Regions from separate parts of the Bowmanella denitrificans genome, predicted to be linked through region 4. Evidence: predicted binding sites of a transcription regulator. Region 4 holds the regulator's gene; each other region holds the start of a gene.
What was found. Region 4 encodes sigma-54, which starts transcription at its own class of promoters, with help from an activator protein. Its sites were predicted from a motif close to GTTGGCACGNNNNTNGNNT; they were not measured.

Region 1 (4,608 bases), on a different contig from region 4:
TCGTCGTCGGCCCCTTTGATGGCCTTGAGCAGCGCATCCTGTTGCACTTCGCGCAGAATGGTCTGAATCGCCCGATCGTCTACATCGGCCAGGTTGTCGAACACGAACATCAGGTCCTGAATCTGCTGACTCATCTCTTCGTCCTGCTCGCGGATGGCATCCATCAACTGACCTTCGATATTGGTATCCAGGTAGTTCATAATATCTGCGGCAGACTTCAGGCCGCCCATCTTGGCTGCCTGAGCACCGGCCTGACCGGCGAATTGTTTTTCCATAATCTCGTTCAGTTCCTGTAATGCGGCGGGTTGCACTTCTTCCAGATTGGCAATACGCATCATCAAATCCAGGCGCACCTTTTCCGGGAACTGAGCAATAATTTCTGCTGACTGCTCTGCATCCAGATAAGACAACACAATGGTCTGAATCTGTGGGTGTTCGTTGCGAATAATGCTGGCCACCTGCTTGGAGTCCATCCACTTCAGGGAATCCAGGCCTTTGGCACCGCCGCCCATCAGGATCTGATCGATTAGATTAGCGGCTTTGTCTTCACCCAATGCCGCAGTCAGGGCTTTACGCACAAACTCCTGGCTCTGGAAGCCAATGGTGCTGTAGTTCTGAATTTCCTCAATAAAGTGCTTATGCACCGCAGTGATTTTGTTCTGGGTCATATCTTCCATGGTGGCCATGGCACTGCCCAGCTTCTGGACCTGTTTGGGCTCCAGATGCTTTAAGATCTGCGCGGCATCTTCTTCGGACAAACTTAGCAACAAAATAGCAGCTTTCTCTACCCCCTCCAGTTTACTGACATCGTAGCCTGGACTGGATTCCGCTTCTTCAGGAGCGACTTTAGCGACTTGTCTGGTTGCCATGATTATTCATCCTGCATCAGCCAGCCCTTGACCACCTGGGCTGACAATTCGGGTTCATTGGCCACCAGGGCACGAACCGCTTTAAGTATATCTTCATCTTTATGTAAGTCTGGCAGCATCAATGAACCGTCAGCAGCAAAGCCCACCTGCCCTTCATCAAACTCCTGAGACAGCATACTGATAGTTTCATCACCCAGATCCAACCCGGCATCGGCATCAAATGCGTCGGCTTCGCGGGTGTCTTCTGGGTAAATCAGTTTCTTAAGCATGGGTCTGACAATGGCCAGGATCAAGGTAATGATCACCAGTCCACCCACCACCAGGCGCAGTGCGCGCATAAACCATTCCTGCTCCCACAATGGCACTTCGGTTACCACCAGGTCGTCGATACGGCTAAAGGGAATGCTCACCACTTCCAGTGAATCGCCGCGGGTCACATCAAAGCCGATACCGCCTTGTAGCAATCTACGAATATTCAGCAGCTCTTCCTGACTTTTGGGCACACTCGAGGTGGTGCCATCGGCAGCAGTCTGCTGGGTATGATCAACAGCCACAGACACAGACAGACGACGTATCACGCCAGTTTGCTGTTTGGTATGGCTGATGGTGGTATCCAGCTCATAGTTGCGAGTCGCTTCCTTATGGGAACGGCCAGGGGTGGTAGTCTTGGCATTGTTGCTGTTGGCCTGTTCAGGAATGTTGGAGTCCAGCGGTGGCTGGTTAGTTAACGCACCGGGAATACCTGCAGCAATGCCGCCCACTGAGTTTTCCTCAATGGTCATTTCGCTGCGTACTGCAGGTAAATCGGGGTTATAACGCTTCTGAGTTTGCTCCACCGCGGTGAAATCCATGGAAACGTCAACCTGCGCGGTGTAGTTGCCCAGGCCAAGCACTGGGATCAGTATTGAATCGATTTTTTGCAGGTACTCGGTTTCACGGTGCTTTTCAATTTCGTATTCTTTGCGTGAGCGGGCAGAAAGGGAGTCCTGTGAGCCGGAATTCAGCAAGCGGCCATTATTGTCTGTCACTGTTACCCGTCCAGGCTCCATACCCTGTACCGCCGAGGCAACAATATCCACCACCGCATCGACTTCTTCACCGGATAATACCGAACCGCGGCGCAAGGTAAGCACAACGGTAGCACTGGGCTTTTTCTCTACCCGGGCGAATACGCTTTCCTTGGGCAGGGCCAGCAGCACATTGGCGCGGGTTATGGCGCTGATATCTTCAATAGTACGGGCGAGCTGTTGTTCACGGGCATGTTTTAAGCGTTCTTTTTCCACCCTTTGGCTGACACCAAAGCCCATATCCTGCATGATGATATCGGTGCCGCTGTTAGCTTCCTGGCTGATGCCCTGGCGTGCCATGCCCAGTTTGATGTTTTGATACTGCTCTTCGTTTACATAAACAACGTTGCCTTCCAGGCGGTAATCAATCTGATTCTGATCCAGATAATCCAGCGTCTGAATAAGCTCTTCGGTGGGCATCTTGGCCAGCGGGCGGTAGTCCGGCTCCTGGGCCCAGATAACAATAAACACGGCAATGGCCACACAAATAACCAGCGCCACAATCAAGGTAATCTGACGCAGCAAGTCGATGCCGCCCAGGCCTTCCATAAAACCGGAGCGCTGTTCCGGGTTGTTGTCGGCCTCGGGGGCGTTGCCCGTTACGGCCAGTTCTGTACCAGTTGTTTCTGCCACAGCTTAGTCTCCCGTTACACCGGCATATTCATAATTTGTTTGTAGGCTTCCATCACCTTATTGCGCACCTGCACTGTGGCCTCAAAGGCAATGCCGGATTTCTCCTTGGCCACCATCACATCCACCAGGCTCAGGCTTTTATCGCCCATTTCAAATGCCACCTGCTTGTTTCTGGAGTCAAACTGCAACTCGTTCACATTGTCCAGCGCTTGTTTCAGCATATCGCCAAAATTCTGTGAACTGGGGTTGGTTACCAGTGGTTGCGCCTGACTGCTGTCCAGGCTGGCCTGACGGGCCAACGACTGCAGTTCGCTGTACAAGGATTGGGCTTTAATATCCATCGGCGGCTCCATAAACTGGGCGTGGAATAATTGACTAGCAGAACCCTAGCAATACTAGTGCCATATTATTTATTCCTTTAAATTCAAGTAGTTGACAGGTTTGCTAGGATAGCGTGACGGGAATTTGGCGGCGGATATAGATTATCACCACAGAGACACGAAGAACACGGAGATTCACAGAGGTTTCATGGCATTATCTCGGCGAGCTCTGCGGCTTGGCGAGAGTGGCTTTTCGCTGATACCGGAATACTTCACACAGAGACGCTGGGGGCGCTGAGAAAAGCTCGCAGAGTATTCTAATCATTCAGTAACTCTGCGTTTCTCTGCGTCTCCGCAAGAAATGTTTGGTATTTTTCGGGGCCAGAAGTTTGTTCAGGCCGGCACCTCAATCCCTACATCGCGCATTCTGGCCAGCTTGTAGCGCAAAGTACGGGGGCTGATCCCCAATTTATCTGCTACGGCCTTGCGGCTACCATTACAGGATTTGAGTGTGTCGAGAATTATCTGGTGCTCCTGCTGTTGCAACTCCATCCCCAGCTTGCTGCCTTCAGGCTCGGTATCCAGTTCCGGCAGCTCATGAGGCAAGTCCGGCTCCAGCATCAAATCCATGGCATCAATCTGCTCATCTGTGGCCAGAATAAGGGCGCGCTGAATAACGTTTTCCAGTTCCCGTACATTACCTGGCCAGCTATATTGCTGCAGTTTATTACGCGCCGAAGCGCTAAGCACAGGAATGGCCGCCCCTACTTTCTGGCTGTGTCGTTCAATCAGGTGCTGGGCCAGCGGAATAATATCGCCAGGACGTTGGGCTAAAGGCGACCAAGTTAATGGAAACACATTGAGGCGGTAATATAAGTCTTCGCGAAAATCGCCCCGCGCCACCGCCTGACGTAAGTCGCGGTTACTGGTTGCCACTACACGCACATCCAGGTCGATGGTTTTACGACTGCCCAGGCGCTCGACTTCCTTTTCCTGCAACACGCGCAATAACTTGGCTTGCAGAGCCAGATCCATCTCGGTAATTTCATCCAGCAAAATGGTGCCGCCCTGAGCCTGTTCGAACTTGCCCGGACAAGCCTGCAGCGCGCCGGTGAAAGCGCCTTTTTCATAACCAAACAAAGTGGCTTCGAGCATATTCTCCGGAATCGCCGCACAGTTAATTGCCACAAAAGGCTGTTCACTGCGACTGGACTGGTCATGAATATAGCGGGCTAGCACTTCCTTTCCGGAGCCGCTCGGGCCCAACACCATCACAGTGGCATCGGCCTTAGCCACTTTTTTGGCCAGTTCCAGTAGTTTTTTACTGGCAGGGTCTGCCACCACAGGCTGGCGGGATTCCACCTTCTGCGCTGGTGCATAACGCCCAACCAGATTAAGTAGCACCTGCGGAGCGAATGGTTTGGCCAGATAATCCGTGGCACCGTCGCGCATGGCCTGCACTGCGTCGTCAATTGTGGCATATGCCGTCATCAGCAGCACCGGCAAATTAGGTAGCTTCTGCTTAATGCTGCGCAGCAGCGACAAACCAGACATTTGCCCCATCTGAATATCACTGACCACCAAGTCCACCGGCTCCTGGCCGAGGATCGCCATAGCGGCTTCCGCACAATCGGCTTCCACAATCTGATAGCCGCCCAGCAGTAAGGTATCAATCAGTGCTTCGCGCAAACCAGCGTCGTCTTCAACAATCAGGATTTT
Region 2 (4,608 bases), on a different contig from region 4:
GGAACTGAGTAACGTTTTCCAGGTTCTGATAATCCTTCTGCGTATAACCACCACCAAGACGGATACGGGCAGGCGTAGAACGCGCACCAAACTCAAAGTAGCCGTTAACATCCAGCGTGCGGAATTCAGCTGGTTCGGCCTGGGCAGAGCCACCAGCATCAAATACACCAGTGCCGCGTTCCTCGTGGCCATCTACAAATTCAGCTTCAACAAAAACTCGGTGAGAATCAGAAAATTCCCATTTTGCGTCACCGCTGGCATAGGCATCCAGGAAATTATCTTGGCTGCTGGAGAAATAGTTGCCTTTGCTCACCCCGGCTTGCAGATTATATTCATTCACACCGTCCAACAGTCTGGCAGCAACAAAGGGTGAAAATACCGCAATGGTACTACCCTGTTCGTTTACCCCATCATTACTTACGTTGTCATCATGTTTCAGTTTAAAATCGAAGCCCGGCATAATATCAAAGCCGCTTTCGGTCTGAATCACATAGCCAGCCTGGTCCTGTGCAATAGCCGCTGAGCTCAGCGCAGTAGCGATTAACAGGCTTAAATAAGTAGGTTTATTCATGAAAAGTCCCCTAGTACGCATTTTTTCCGGTAAATCCCTTAAATAAAGTCATAAATACAATTCTGATATCAAACCACAGTGACCAATGACGTATATACTCAAGGTCATATTTGACACGCATTTCCATTTTCTCGAGGGTATCGGTTTCCCCCCGCCATCCGTTAACTTGCGCCCAGCCGGTAATGCCAGGCCGCACTTTATGCCTGAGCATGTAATATGCCACTTGCTTACGATATTCTTCATTGTGGGCCACCGCATGAGGACGCGGACCGACTACAGACATATCACCCATCAGCACATTGATAAACTGCGGCAGTTCATCCAAAGAGGTACGGCGTAAAAAACCGCCGAGTCGGGTAATACGTGGATCATTTTTAGTCGCCTGGACCACCCTGGCACCGTTTTCCTGCACGCGCATAGAGCGAAACTTCAATACTTTTATGGCCTTACCATCGAGCCCGTAACGGTTTTGACGGAAAAATACCGGCCCGGTGGAATCAATTTTGATCGCAGTCGCAATAAGCAGCAGTAATGGAGAAATCAGCAACAGCACAGCAGCACTGAATAACACGTCAAAGGTGCGCTTGTAGAAATCCTTAATACCATAGGCTGGCGATTCAAATACGCTGAGCGTATCCAATTCGCCTACGCTGCCGATACGTGCGTGCATCAGGTTTTTCAGCAGGAAGTCAGGCACCATCAATACATCAACAGTGGTGTCACCTAAACGCTGGATAATATCGGCAATACGCCTTTCCGCCAGCATCGGCAAACAAATATACAACTTTGCCACTTCACCTTGCTGGGCAAGCTGCACCGCTTCTTCAATACTGCCTTTGAGTAAATCCTTGTAGCCATTGCCTAAACGTTCGGCCGTTCGGTCGTCAAAAAAGCCGATACAGTCAAACCCCAGTTCAATATGCTGCTGCATTTCCTGATACAGCTCCATGCCTGACCGGGTCATGCCTACAATGGCGACTTTTTGCATACTCAGACCCCGGCGACGACGCCAGGCTTTAACATGCTTAGCAGAAATACGCCAACTCACCAGTGCCAGTAAGCTTGACGAATACCACCCCAAGAGCACAACACGGGAAAAGGTTGCGCCCTCTTTCAATACAAACAGCAATGAAAAAATCAGCAAAAAGCAGGCGCTATGCACCAGTATGACCAACATCAACATGCGGGAAAAACGCCCTACCCGCCAGGAGCGATAGAGGGCGACAGACTCGCCAACATAGGCATAAACCAGCACCAGCGACAGCAACACCAGCAAATAATCGCGCGAAAAATCAACACCATACAAGTAGCCGGCAACCAACAGGCTGGTAGCCAGAATGAAGACATCAATCAGGCGATAGATAAAATGTGTTGAGGAATCTACTTTGAATAACGACGAGGTATTCATTTTCCGGTCCTTGAAAAGAAGTACTTACATACCGCCTAAGGCAAATTGGTGCGCAATGCTAAAGTAAAGACATTGCAAATCCAACCACTAAATGACGAAAAATTACGCACATTTTGCCAGGCGCTTGAAATCTTAAAAAAAGTTCTACTCACTAAGTTGAACTTTACCTTGCGGCCTGCGCCAGGCTCTTACTGTGAACCAAGCACACAGCGCTAATATCCAGCCCGTTGCAGAGGCGGCGAAGTCAACCACACTAAACTGACGATGCGGCACCCAAGCCTGAATCAGCTCGTCTATGCCATATACCAGCAGTAAAGTCAGAAAAAACAAAAGCTGGCGAGCCCAAGTCTTTGCGCTGATACCCGATAACTTAGCCAGCGCCAGAGACAGACCAAAGCCTACGCAAATATGCAGATAATAATCTGCGCCCAGAAGCCGCTCAAACCACTTCGGCAATGCGCTCCAGGCTGGTATATATTTGGCAACAACCAACATTAAACAAAAAAAGCAAGCCAACAGAGCGGTACTGTAAGGAATAGTTAATTTCTGTTTCAGATTCATGAACACGCACACTTTCCTTGCAAGTTCCACAAACAAGCATTAACACCTCGTTAACACTTGAATTTACTGGCTTTGTGGCTTCTCTTTTTTAGGATAACAAGTAGAAAATAACAACGCATCTAAAACATAATATTATTTTTTTGGACTGTAGGACTCCTTTGGCACCAAACCCCCTCGTTTGTCAGAGTTTTTTACACACAAGATCCCAATGAATACAGAAACTTCAATACAATCAAAAGGATGGAATTAAGGCACAATTATTGCTTTAGGAAAAAGCAGGATATGTTGTTATTTATTTTCAGATAAGGAGATTCTCGATGCTGAAATCTAAGCTATTAAAGACATTTGTTGTATTTTCCGGACTTAGCATGGCCGGTGCGCAGGCCTCTATTCTTAACGGCAGTTTTGAGCAAGATCCAGGTACGAATCCTATTGTAATGAACGATTCCACCTGGGTTGCACCCGATCCTAATATTCCCTTTGCTGGATTGGTGGGTGCCGATGAAGGCAAAAGATGGGGAGTATTCTCCGGGTTATCAGACTGGAATGTGGTAGGTGGTGCCGGTATTGAAGCTAATGCCAGCGGTAATATCGCCGGTTTCAACGCTTATGATGGTAACTACTATGTAGAGATGGACACCCATTTCGACTACCAAAACCCGACCAATAGTAACACCACTATTTATCAGGAAGTTACCGGGTTAACAGTGGGTCAGCAGTATGAGCTGTCATTCGCTTATGCTTCACGTACCACCTTAGCAAATGACAATGGCGTAAGCATTTTCTGGGGTGACGATGTCGCTAATCTGTTCGATACATCAGTAATGGATGTGGATACAGATGGAACTGCATTGGCATGGCGTATCATTTCCCTGAAACTAACTGCCACAGCAGAAGATATGCTGCTGGGTTTCGGCTCTTTTGGCACCGAAGCCTATGATGTGATGTACAAAGGCAATCGCTATTACAACCCTGAAAGTAATGGTAAAGGTGGCATGCTGGACGCTATCAGCTTGAACGCTGTTGATGTACCAGAGCCGGCCAGCCTGGGTATTTTGGCACTGGGTTTATTGGGTCTGGGCGCCGCCCGTCGCAAGGCTAAATAAAGCTAACTGTCAGAAAGTTTTACAAAAAACGCCAGACACTGTCTGGCGTTTTTTTATGCCTGTATGTGGCGACTAAAAGCACATTCATTTTCACCGCAGAGGCGCTGAGGTCGCGGAGAAAAGCATAAGATCTCTCGGTCTATGTGCTCAAAAACTCGGCGTTCTCTGCGTCTCTGCGGTGAATAATATTGGCTTCTCGCAAAGACGCAGAGTGCACAGAGAAAAACACGCGGAGTAATTATTCCTTAAACAACTCTGTGCTCTTTGTGAACTCAGCGGCACTGCGAGAGATAGTTTCGTGACTTTCGTGGTTGGTCTTTATCCCTCTGCGAGTTTTTCTTTGCGTACTCGGCGGCTTTGCGAGAGGGCTTTGTTTATTTACTCGGCAGAAAGTCTTGTCTTCGTGATTCTTCTTTTCTTCGTGGTGATACGGGGCTGTTTTTAAAAAGCTATTGATCAGTCTCCAGTCTATCTCTGTGTTCTCTGTGCCTCTGTGGTTCTATTCTGTTTTTTACAGGATATTGCTTAGCGAACTCAGCGTCTCGGCGAGAGGCAATCCCGTATTAAGGTCAGTTCTGTGTGCTCAAATACCATTAGTAGGTTTTATCCAGCCCGGTAAGCAGATCGGTTTGTGGTCGCCAGCCTGTACTGAACAAAAGCGACGAGTCCAGCCATTTGCGTGGCGTGCCATCTGGTTTGCTGGTATCAAAATGAATGGTACCGCTGTAGCCGGTAATTTCAGCCATTGTTCTTGCCAGTTCAGCAATGCTGATATCGCTGCCACAACCAATATTAATGTGTGACTGCATAGGCGAAACCAACGCCCAAAACCTTGCTGTATCCATATCCATTAAGTGCATACAGGCTTGGGCCAGGTCGTCTACATACAAAAACTCCCTGCGCACCTTACCCGTCCCCCACACTGACAACTGGGGTTCATTGTTGCGCTTTGCCAAATGAAA
Region 3 (4,608 bases), on a different contig from region 4:
CGGTGGCGGCGAAGAGTTCCTCTAATTTAGTGGGTGAATGTGGATGAGCGGTTCCAAAGTCCTTAAATATCAGTCCCAGGAGCAGGGTGTACGCACCTGGGATCTGCCTTATATGGAAGATACCCAGCCCGAACCGGATAAAACCAATGCCATTAACCGCAGCAGCGAATGGAAATACGAACCTCCCGAGCCTGAAGAAGAAATTCTGCCTCCCACTGCGGAAGAAATCGAGGCTATTCGTCAGTCTGCGTATCAGGAAGGCCTGGAAGAAGGTCGTCAGGCGGGCCACGAGCAAGGCTTGTTGCAGGGGCGCGAAGAAGGGCTGAGCGAAGGCCGTGAGCAAGGTCTGGCTCAAGGGCTGGAAGAGGGCAGACAAAGTGGTCTGGAGGAAATGCAACAGGCGGCCACCATCTGGCAGGAACTGGCGACCAGGTTAACCAAGCCGGTTACGCAGGTGGACAATCACCTGGAGCGCGAACTGGTGGAACTTGCGGTGTCTTTAGCCCGGGCGGTGATCCGAACAGAAATACAAAGCAACAAAAATGTGCTGCTGCAGGCCATTAGCGAAGGGTTAAAAGTGTTGCCTATTCAGGAACGTCGCTATCAGATGCATATGCATCCGGAAGACATCGCCCTGGTAAGGCGCCATTTTTCTGACGAGCATATTGAATCTCAGCATTGGCAGTTTATTGAAACCCCCAATATGCAGCGTGGTGGCTGCGATATCGTTACTGATGCCAATGCGGTGGATGTCAGTATTGAGCGACGGGTGCGTCAGGTGCTGGATAAATTTCTGCTGGAGCAAGGCTTAGACCGGCAATAATGCGGGCTACGGGCTACGGGCTACGGGCTACGGGCTTCCCAAACATTAGCCTCTGTAGGTCGGACTTAAGTCCGACAAAAACACCTAAACAGACTAAACAGGTACATCTTGCAAAGCCTTAAAGACAAAATCGCCGCCTACCGGCAACAGGTTCCGCAGGCACAAACCGTGGCAGCAGGCAAACTGGTGCGGGGCATCGGCCTGACCCTGGAAGCGGTAGGCTGCCAAATGCCAGTGGGCAGTCAGTGTCTGGTACAAACCATCGACGGCGAAATAGAAGCCGAAGTGGTGGGGTTTGCCGAGAATATCACCTACCTGATGCCTACCGAAGCGGTACGGGGCATTGTGCCCGGCTCCAGGGTTCAGCCATTGTCCCGTGAGCAGGGCATTGGCGTTGGCATGGAGCTTTTGGGCCGCGTGGTTGACGGTAATGGTCAGCCCCTTGACGGGCTGGGTGCCATCAAAGTTGAAAAGCGCATTCCGCTTAGCCGCGCGCCGATTAACCCCTTATCTCGCCGCCCTATCAATCAGCCACTGGATGTGGGCGTACGCTGTATTAACTCGTTAATCACCGTGGGCGTCGGGCAGCGTATGGGGCTGTTTGCCGGTTCCGGGGTGGGTAAAAGTGTACTCATGGGCATGATGACCCGCGGCACCAGTGCTGATGTTGTGGTGGTCGGCTTGGTGGGGGAGCGGGGCCGCGAAGTGAAGGAATTTATTCAGGATATCCTCGGTGAAGAAGAGCGGCAAAAGTCTGTAGTGGTGGCCGCACCCGCGGATACCTCGCCTTTAATGCGTTTAAAAGGTTGCGAAACGGCGGTAGCCATTGCTGAGTATTTTCGAGATCAGGGCATGAATGTACTGCTGCTGGTGGACTCACTGACCCGCTACGCCATGGCGCAGCGTGAAATTGCCCTGGCAGTGGGGGAGCCTCCTGCCACCAAAGGGTATCCACCATCAGTGTTTGCCCGCCTACCGGCATTGGTGGAACGCGCCGGCAATGGCAGCGACAAGCAAGGAGCGATTACCGCCTTCTTTACCGTGCTGACCGAGGGGGATGATCTGCAGGATCCTATCGCCGATTCGGCCAGGGCGATACTGGACGGACACGTGGTGCTGGCCAGACGTCTGGCTGACAGTGGCCACTATCCAGCCATTGATGTTGAAGCTTCAATCAGCAGGGTAATGCCAATGGTAGTCAGTGACGAGCACCTGAAAGCCGCCCGGCGGATTAAGCAGGTTTACTCTAACTACCAACAGAATCGTGATCTAATCAGCATCGGCGCATATAGCCGGGGCTCAGATCCACGAGTCGACTTGGCGATTAAGGCCGAGCCGGTGATCAACAAATTTCTGCAGCAGGAAATGAAGCAAGTGCTTCCTTACGATGAAAGTCTTGAAGACATGGCATCTCTGGCCAAAGGACTGGGAGAAGGCTGATGTCTACACGCCAGTTGCAGCAGGTGGCCAGGTGGGAGCAGGAAAAAGAAGATAAGCTGGCCAAAGATTATCGTCTCGCCGAGCAAAATGTGCAGGCCAATGTGCAAAAGCTGACCGGTTTGCAAAACTACCGCCTGGATTACCTGCGCCAGTTACAACAGCGCGCTAACCAGGGGCTGGGGGCCACGTCTTTTGCTCAGCATCAGGCTTTTATCGACAAGTTAGACAAGGCCTGTGCCCAGCAAAACCAAATGATTGCCAATGCCAGGGCGGTAGCGCAGCAGCGCCGCGGACTATGGCTGAAACAGCAACAAAAGCGTAAAGCGGTGGAAATGTTGATCGACAAAAAACGTCAGCAGGCCCAGCAATTGGAAGACCGGCGCGAGCAGGCCTTGCTGGATGAAGTTGCGTTGCAACGTTTTGTGCGCAGAAAGGCGCAGGAGTAAGTCAGCCAAGGCTTGAATGCGTAATCCTACCAACTTGGAGCGCTACTTGCATAACACTGGCTACGAACTAACGCATTATCTACCAAAGGCCCCAAAGTAAAAGGCTGATGGCTTTAAACCTAAGTTCTGGAAACGCCCTATGATGCAACAAGTTGCCGCCGCTAATCCCAAACTTGCCGCCCCTGGCGCAGTGGCTGATGACAATGAGCAAATGCTTGAAAGTGGTCAGGCAGACATTTTTCGTCAGCAGTTAAGCTTAGAGCAAGGCAAGGGCCGACACAGTGTTGAGCCAGTGCGAAAGGGCGGCCCGGAAAAACCCGGCTTCGAAGTCACCGAGCGTGATAACAAGGAAAGTCGTCAGACCGAAACTCTGTCAAAAAGCGAGACAACTGAGTCCGACAAGGCCAGTATCCCCGCCGCTGAAGAGGCTGATAAACAGTCTGAAAAAGGCGATGCGATAGTTATTGATGCACAAAGAAGTGCGGATAAAGGGCAGACTGACTTGTCATCATCCACCAACGAGCAGCCAGAGGAAGGGGCGATATCAACGCCGCAAGGCGAACCGCAGGCGGATGATTGGCTGAAGTTGGTTTATCAACTGGTGTTGGGACAGCAGTCAAACACAACCGTAGAGCAGGAGCCAAGCGAATCACAAGATGATGTGTTGCAGGTTGGTGCGACTGAAAACAATGTCGATGGCACCGACACTGAAGCCGACTGGACTGAACAAAATTTAGCTCTACTGGAACAGCTTGGGTTAAACCCGGATATTCTTCAGCAACTCCTGACGCCAGAGCAACTAACCGAGTTTAAACAGTTTTTGACGCAGATGTCGCCACAGTCAGACGATATGATGTTTGCCAATGTGTTAGTAACCCTGACAAATATGTTGGAAGATGGTGAAACACCAGAGATTCCGCTAGCGCTGTTTGACGCAAAGGGCAGGCAGCAGTTAACCAACCTGGCTGGTGAAAATCTGGTGAAGGCGCTGGCGCCTGAGCAGATTGCCAAGTTGCCACTGATAACCCCACAAGAACAGGTCGATTTACCGAAAGACAACTTGCAGGACGGAACCCTTAATCTGAAGGAGCTTAAAGCTGCGCTTCTTAGCCCTGAGGGGGAAAAGGTCAGCAGAGAGCAGATTTCAGCCGCTGATGATGCAATGAAACAACCCAAAAAATCGTTGCTCAGTGCTGAACCTGCCGCAGATAAAGCTAAAGTCTCCTCAACTGCAAAACCGGTTACTTTGCAGGAGTTGGTTCAGTTATCCGAAAAAGAGCTGGATAAGCGACTCACCGAGCTAGCCGAGCGACTGCAGGTTAAGCAGCAAGGGCCACAAGCCGTGCAAGATTTTGTTGCCAGTTTGAAAGCCGGTATTGCCGAATTTAAAGCGCAGTTACAGCAAGGGCGTGAACCTGGCCTGGACTTGCAAAGCCTGGTGCAAGCCAGCTTAAAAGAACAAGGCATCCAGATCCCACAACCTGGGCTACAGCCCGAATTGCAGCGTTTTGCAAGTTTAATGGAAAGCCAGGTCAGTCAACGGCAGGACGCGTTTGACCCCAGTCTCAGAGCTGTAGCTGAGCGACAAGTGGCGGCTGAAACCGCCCATGCACAGGTAGAAAGCAGCAAAACAGCCAATGCATCGTCCAGTAGTTTCCTGGATAAGGCCATTAATATCGCCAAGCCCGAAGCGGCAGTGCAACTGGCAGAGCGGGTGCGGATGTTGGTGAATCAAAGCAATATGAGTGCGGATATCCGTCTCGATCCGCCGGATCTAGGCTCCATGCAGGTGCGCATTCAAATGCATGGCGACCAGGCCAGCGTGAACTTTGTGGTGCAATCGCAGCAGGCCAGAGACATGCTTGATCAGGCGGTACCCAGATTGCGTGAAATGTTGGC
Region 4 (4,608 bases):
TATAAGTCGGCCCGCTCGATAATCGGGGCAAGCAATAAGGCTTCTGACTGAATAGCGTCGGTCAGCGACTTACTGTGTTTGGATAACGGGTGCAGACGACGGGTTTCGCTGAAACGTTTGATTAGCACGTCGTCACTGGCATCCAGATAAAGTATGGTCAGTTCCCAGTTAGAGGGCAGGTAGTCAAGAATTTCTACCAACTCTTCAGGGTCTTTGGGTAGGTTACGCACATCAATGCTGACGGCAACCTGATCATACTCATCGACAACCGTGTGGGTCAGAGTCGGTAGCAAATTAACCGGAATATTGTCCACACAGTAATAACCCAGATCTTCCAATGCCCTTAAGACAATAGACTTACCCGAGCCGGAGCGCCCGCTGATAATAATGAGTTTCACACTATGGCCTCAAATAGTTCCTGATCTGATTGGGCATGACGTAGCTTTTTCACCGTTTCCTTGTCATTCAGTTTGGCTGCTATAGTGGCCAGGGTTTGCAGATGTCCCTGTGCCTGATCTTCTGGTACAAGAATAGCGAAGAAGATGTCCACAGGCTGATTATCAATGGCTTCAAACGCGACGGCTGGCTGGCTGGTTAACAATATTGCCGTGACTTTCTCCAGTCCGGCCAAACGGCCATGGGGAATGGCAATGCCACAACCAATGCCGGTACTACCCATTTTTTCACGGTTCAGCAGACTGGTGAGGATCGCATCCTGACCAATTTCTGGCAGATGCCTGGCCGCGATATCACTGATAGATTCCAGAATGCGTTTTTTACTGGTCCCCTGAATGGCACAGGAAGTGCAATCAAGGGAGAGGATGTCTTTGATTTCCATGCTGAGTTTTGTGTTGTGGCCATAAACAGGCGGGGCCTGTTTATGGCTTTGTTTGAGCCTAATGGCGTTTTATTTTTTCCTTATGCTTGAGCACCTGGCGATCAAGCTTATCTATAAGGCTGTCAATGGCGGCATACATATCGGTATGCTCGGAGGTGGCAAAAACCTCGGCACCATTGAGGTGCAGAGTGGCTTCCGCCTTCTGATTAAGTTTCTCCACATTCAGGATAACATGGACATTGTTAATATGATCGAAATGTCGCTCCAACTTGGTAAATTTGCTGTCAACATAGGCGCGAAGAGAATCGGTGATTTCAACGTGATGACCAGTAAGGTTGATTTGCATAATGCCTCTTCCTTTTGTTGGTAAGTCTTAAAGCAGACTCTTGCGTTGGTTGGATGGGGGAATCGATAAGGATTCCCGGTATTTGGCGATTGTCCGCCGGGCAACCATAATGCCTTGCTCGGCCAACAACTGCGCAATCTTGCTGTCACTCAGCGGTTTGGCGGGTTTTTCTGCCGCCACCAGTTTTTTAATCAGAGCGCGGATAGCAGTAGACGAGCACTCGCCACCACTTTCCGTTGCCACATGGCTGGAGAAGAAGTATTTCAGCTCAAAAATGCCACGTGGTGTATGCATATACTTCTGGGTCGTAACCCGGGAAATAGTGGATTCATGCATATCCACCATTTCTGCGACATCATTCAGCACCATTGGTTTCATGGCCTCAGGGCCATATTCAAAAAATCCCTGTTGCTGCTGTACTATGCAATTAGCCACTTTAAGTAGCGTTTCATTCCGGCTTTCCAGACTCTTGATAAACCATTTGGCTTCCTGCATATGAGAGCGGATAAACTGGCTGTCGCTGGAATTTCTGGCATTGCGGCTCATGGCCGCATACTGCTGATTGATACTCAACTTGGGCAGGCTATCAGGGTTTAGTTCTACCACCCAGCGGCCATTTTTCTTAGTCACTGACACGTCTGGAATAACGTACTCTGGTTCACTGGTGACGATGGCGCTGCCTGGCCTGGGATTCAGGGTTTGCAGTAACCGCAGTGCTTCACGCAGTTCGTCTTCTTTCAAACGTGCCTTGCGCATCAGGGTACGGTAGTCTTTGCTGGCCAGCAGTTCGCTATGCTCCAGAATCAACGCCTTGGCTTCTTCCAGCCAGGGGGTTTCAGCGCCAAACTGACGAAGTTGCACCAATAGGCATTCTTGCACTGAACGCGAGCCTACCCCCACAGGATCAAACATCTGGATACGTTTTAACACGCATTCCACCTCATCCAGTTCCACTTCTTCGTCTTCGATATCCAGACTCTGCAGAATGTCTTCGGTGCTGACCGTAAGATAACCTGACTCATCAATGCTATCGATAATAGCGATAGCAATAGCGGTGTCAGTTTCACTGAAAGGGGTCAGACGCATTTGCCACAGCAAGTGATCCTGAATGCTGTCGGATGTTTCACCCTGGTAAATATTGTCCTCATCTGAGCTGGCGGCTGAGGAGGAGGGGCCTGAAGAAGCGCTGTAATACTCATCCCAGGTAGTATCTACCGGTAAGTCGTCTGGTAATTCCTGTTTTTCCAGCGCTTCGCCGGTTTCCATGCGGTCGTTGTCTTCGCTATTGGCAGAAGCACTGTCGTTGCTGACATTGTTGAGGTCCTGATCGTCGCCGGTGGAAAAATCCTGGCCGTCATCCGCTTCCAACAAAGGGTTGGATTCCAGGGCTTCCTGGATTTCCTGTTGCAGATCCAGGGTCGACAGTTGCAACAGACGAATGGCCTGTTGCAGTTGCGGCGTCATGGTGAGCTGCTGGCTGAATTTTAGCTGTAATGCGGGCTTCATCTACTTCTTATTATCTTCCAATGGCCTTCAGGGTATTGATATGGTCGTTCATGGCAAGTTCAATGCCTGTTTGGCTTAACTATAGCTTGAATTGCTCACCCAGGTATACATCTCTGACCTGCTTGTCGTTAAGTACCTGTTCGGCTGAGCCTTCCGCAATTAATTCACCATGACTGACAATATAAGCTTTTTCACATACATCCAGGGTTTCACGGACATTATGGTCGGTAATCAGAACGCCGATGCCTCTGTCTTTCAGATGATGGATAATCTTTTTTATATCGCTGACCGAAATGGGATCGACACCGGCAAAGGGCTCATCCAGCAATATAAATCTGGGGTTGGCTGACAAGGCCCGGGCGATTTCCACCCGGCGTCTTTCTCCTCCGGACAGACTCATGCCGGTGCTATGACGGATATGGTTGATGTTAAATTCATCCAACAATGCATCCGCCTCCTGCTCCCGTTGCTCCTGGTTGAGATCCTTGCGGGTTTCCAGAATCGCCATCAGATTTTGATAAACGCTTAGTTTCCGGAAGATGGATGACTCCTGGGGCAGATAGCCAATGCCCAGTCTGGCCCGCACATGCATTGGTTGGTGGCTGAGTTCCTGGTCATCAATAAATATCTGGCCTTTGTCCATGGGAACCAGGCCAACAATCATATAGAAGGAAGTGGTTTTTCCTGCGCCATTGGGGCCGAGCAAACCCACAATCTGTCCGGTACTGACTTGCAGGCTCACGTCACGCACCACCTGGCGATTTTTGTAGCTTTTCGCCAGATGCGAGGCCTTAAGTGTTGGCATGAATTTACTTCTCCTGGACCGGTTTCTTCTTGGGCTCTGGCTGGAAAATTGTTTCTACCCGGCCATCACCGTCGTCCGAGCCTTGTGCGACTAACTGTTCCTTCTCCATATTGAACTCAATGTTATCACCGCTAACACTGCTGCTGTTTTGATGTAGCTCAGCATTTCCCTTTAAGGTCAGAGTTCGTTTATCCACCTGATATTCGATATGATTGGCCAACGCCCGAATACGACTGCCGTCGGCCATGGTTTGTTGGTACTCGGCCGGTTCGCCTTTGGCAATAAAAATTTCCCGTCCTTTACCTTGTTCGGCATTCACTTCCACTTCATCGGCATCAATACTCAGGGTGCCTTGGGTGATTTTCACATTTTCGCGAAAAATGGACACTTTATTGATACCGTCACCGGACTGGTATTTGGAGGCCACCTTAATAGGTTCGTTAAAATCCTTATTGATTGCTGCAGCGGAAGCACTCAGAAGAACGGCCGCCGTCAGCACATGCAGTTTAATTTTATTTACCATAGATGGTCTCTACGTGATCCAGTAGTTCAAATTGTTTGGTGTTCAAATCTGCGCTAAAACCATTGCCTCTGATGACATAATTGACACCGCTGATGGTAACAGGCTGGTCAGAATGCATGGTTTTGCTGTTCAGGTCTATCTCGATAAAGCTGGTGCTGATGGTTTGCAGCAATCCTTCGTTGCTAAGACTGCGTATCTCTACATTGGTTTCCAACTGAATGCGGTTGTCTTCGTATAGTGTGCCCTCGTCGGCGGTAATTTCCCAAGGGGGCTCGTTCGTGTCAACAAAGATACTGTATTGAGGTTGCTGGAACAGGGTAAAACCCAGCATGTCGTAATGCTCCATTACCTTAGCGTGGATACTATGAGTCAGAACACCATCGTCATTATACAAACTGGTTTGCATATTGCGGGCCAGGTAATTTGGCTGCCAGACTTCTTCACCTTGCTTGCTGGTTTGTGGCTGTTCACTGTCCAGCCACCAGTTGTAGTTGGTAGCCAGTATCAGCACAAACAGCAGCAGAATACTTAAGGTCAGGCGATTCATAGGCTAATGCCGTGTATTTGGGTTAGTTGATGATTGGCTTGCA

Region 1: the regulator sigma-54 is predicted to act here: its motif matches at 2,957-2,975, upstream of fliE (flagellar hook-basal body complex protein FliE).
Region 2: the regulator sigma-54 is predicted to act here: its motif matches at 2,788-2,806, upstream of ABD028_RS00375 (PEP-CTERM sorting domain-containing protein).
Region 3: the regulator sigma-54 is predicted to act here: its motif matches at 2,743-2,761, upstream of ABD028_RS08650 (flagellar hook-length control protein FliK).

Annotation. Positions count from the first base shown of each region.
Region 1 is NZ_BAAAEI010000007.1:82,464-87,071, forward strand. It holds gene fliG (flagellar motor switch protein FliG) at 1-869, opposite strand, end outside; gene fliF (flagellar basal-body MS-ring/collar protein FliF) at 872-2,569, opposite strand; gene fliE (flagellar hook-basal body complex protein FliE) at 2,584-2,910, opposite strand; gene ABD028_RS08685 (sigma-54-dependent transcriptional regulator) at 3,283-4,608, opposite strand, start outside.
Region 2 is NZ_BAAAEI010000001.1:84,242-88,849, forward strand. It holds gene ABD028_RS00360 (outer membrane beta-barrel protein) at 1-571, opposite strand, end outside; gene ABD028_RS00365 (undecaprenyl-phosphate glucose phosphotransferase) at 582-1,979, opposite strand; gene ABD028_RS00370 (VanZ family protein) at 2,124-2,540, opposite strand; gene ABD028_RS00375 (PEP-CTERM sorting domain-containing protein) at 2,858-3,646, shown strand; gene ABD028_RS00380 (GDP-L-fucose synthase family protein) at 4,240-4,608, opposite strand, start outside.
Region 3 is NZ_BAAAEI010000007.1:77,688-82,295, reverse strand. It holds gene fliG (flagellar motor switch protein FliG) at 1-25, shown strand, start outside; gene fliH (flagellar assembly protein FliH) at 44-823, shown strand; gene fliI (flagellar protein export ATPase FliI) at 929-2,263, shown strand; gene fliJ (flagellar export protein FliJ) at 2,263-2,709, shown strand; gene ABD028_RS08650 (flagellar hook-length control protein FliK) at 2,849-4,608, shown strand, end outside.
Region 4 is NZ_BAAAEI010000008.1:78,087-82,694, reverse strand. It holds gene rapZ (RNase adapter RapZ) at 1-398, opposite strand, end outside; gene ptsN (PTS IIA-like nitrogen regulatory protein PtsN) at 395-838, opposite strand; gene hpf (ribosome hibernation promoting factor) at 897-1,184, opposite strand; gene ABD028_RS09380 (RNA polymerase factor sigma-54) at 1,212-2,690, opposite strand; gene lptB (LPS export ABC transporter ATP-binding protein) at 2,770-3,495, opposite strand; gene lptA (lipopolysaccharide transport periplasmic protein LptA) at 3,500-4,018, opposite strand; gene lptC (LPS export ABC transporter periplasmic protein LptC) at 4,008-4,565, opposite strand; gene kdsC (3-deoxy-manno-octulosonate-8-phosphatase KdsC) at 4,562-4,608, opposite strand, start outside.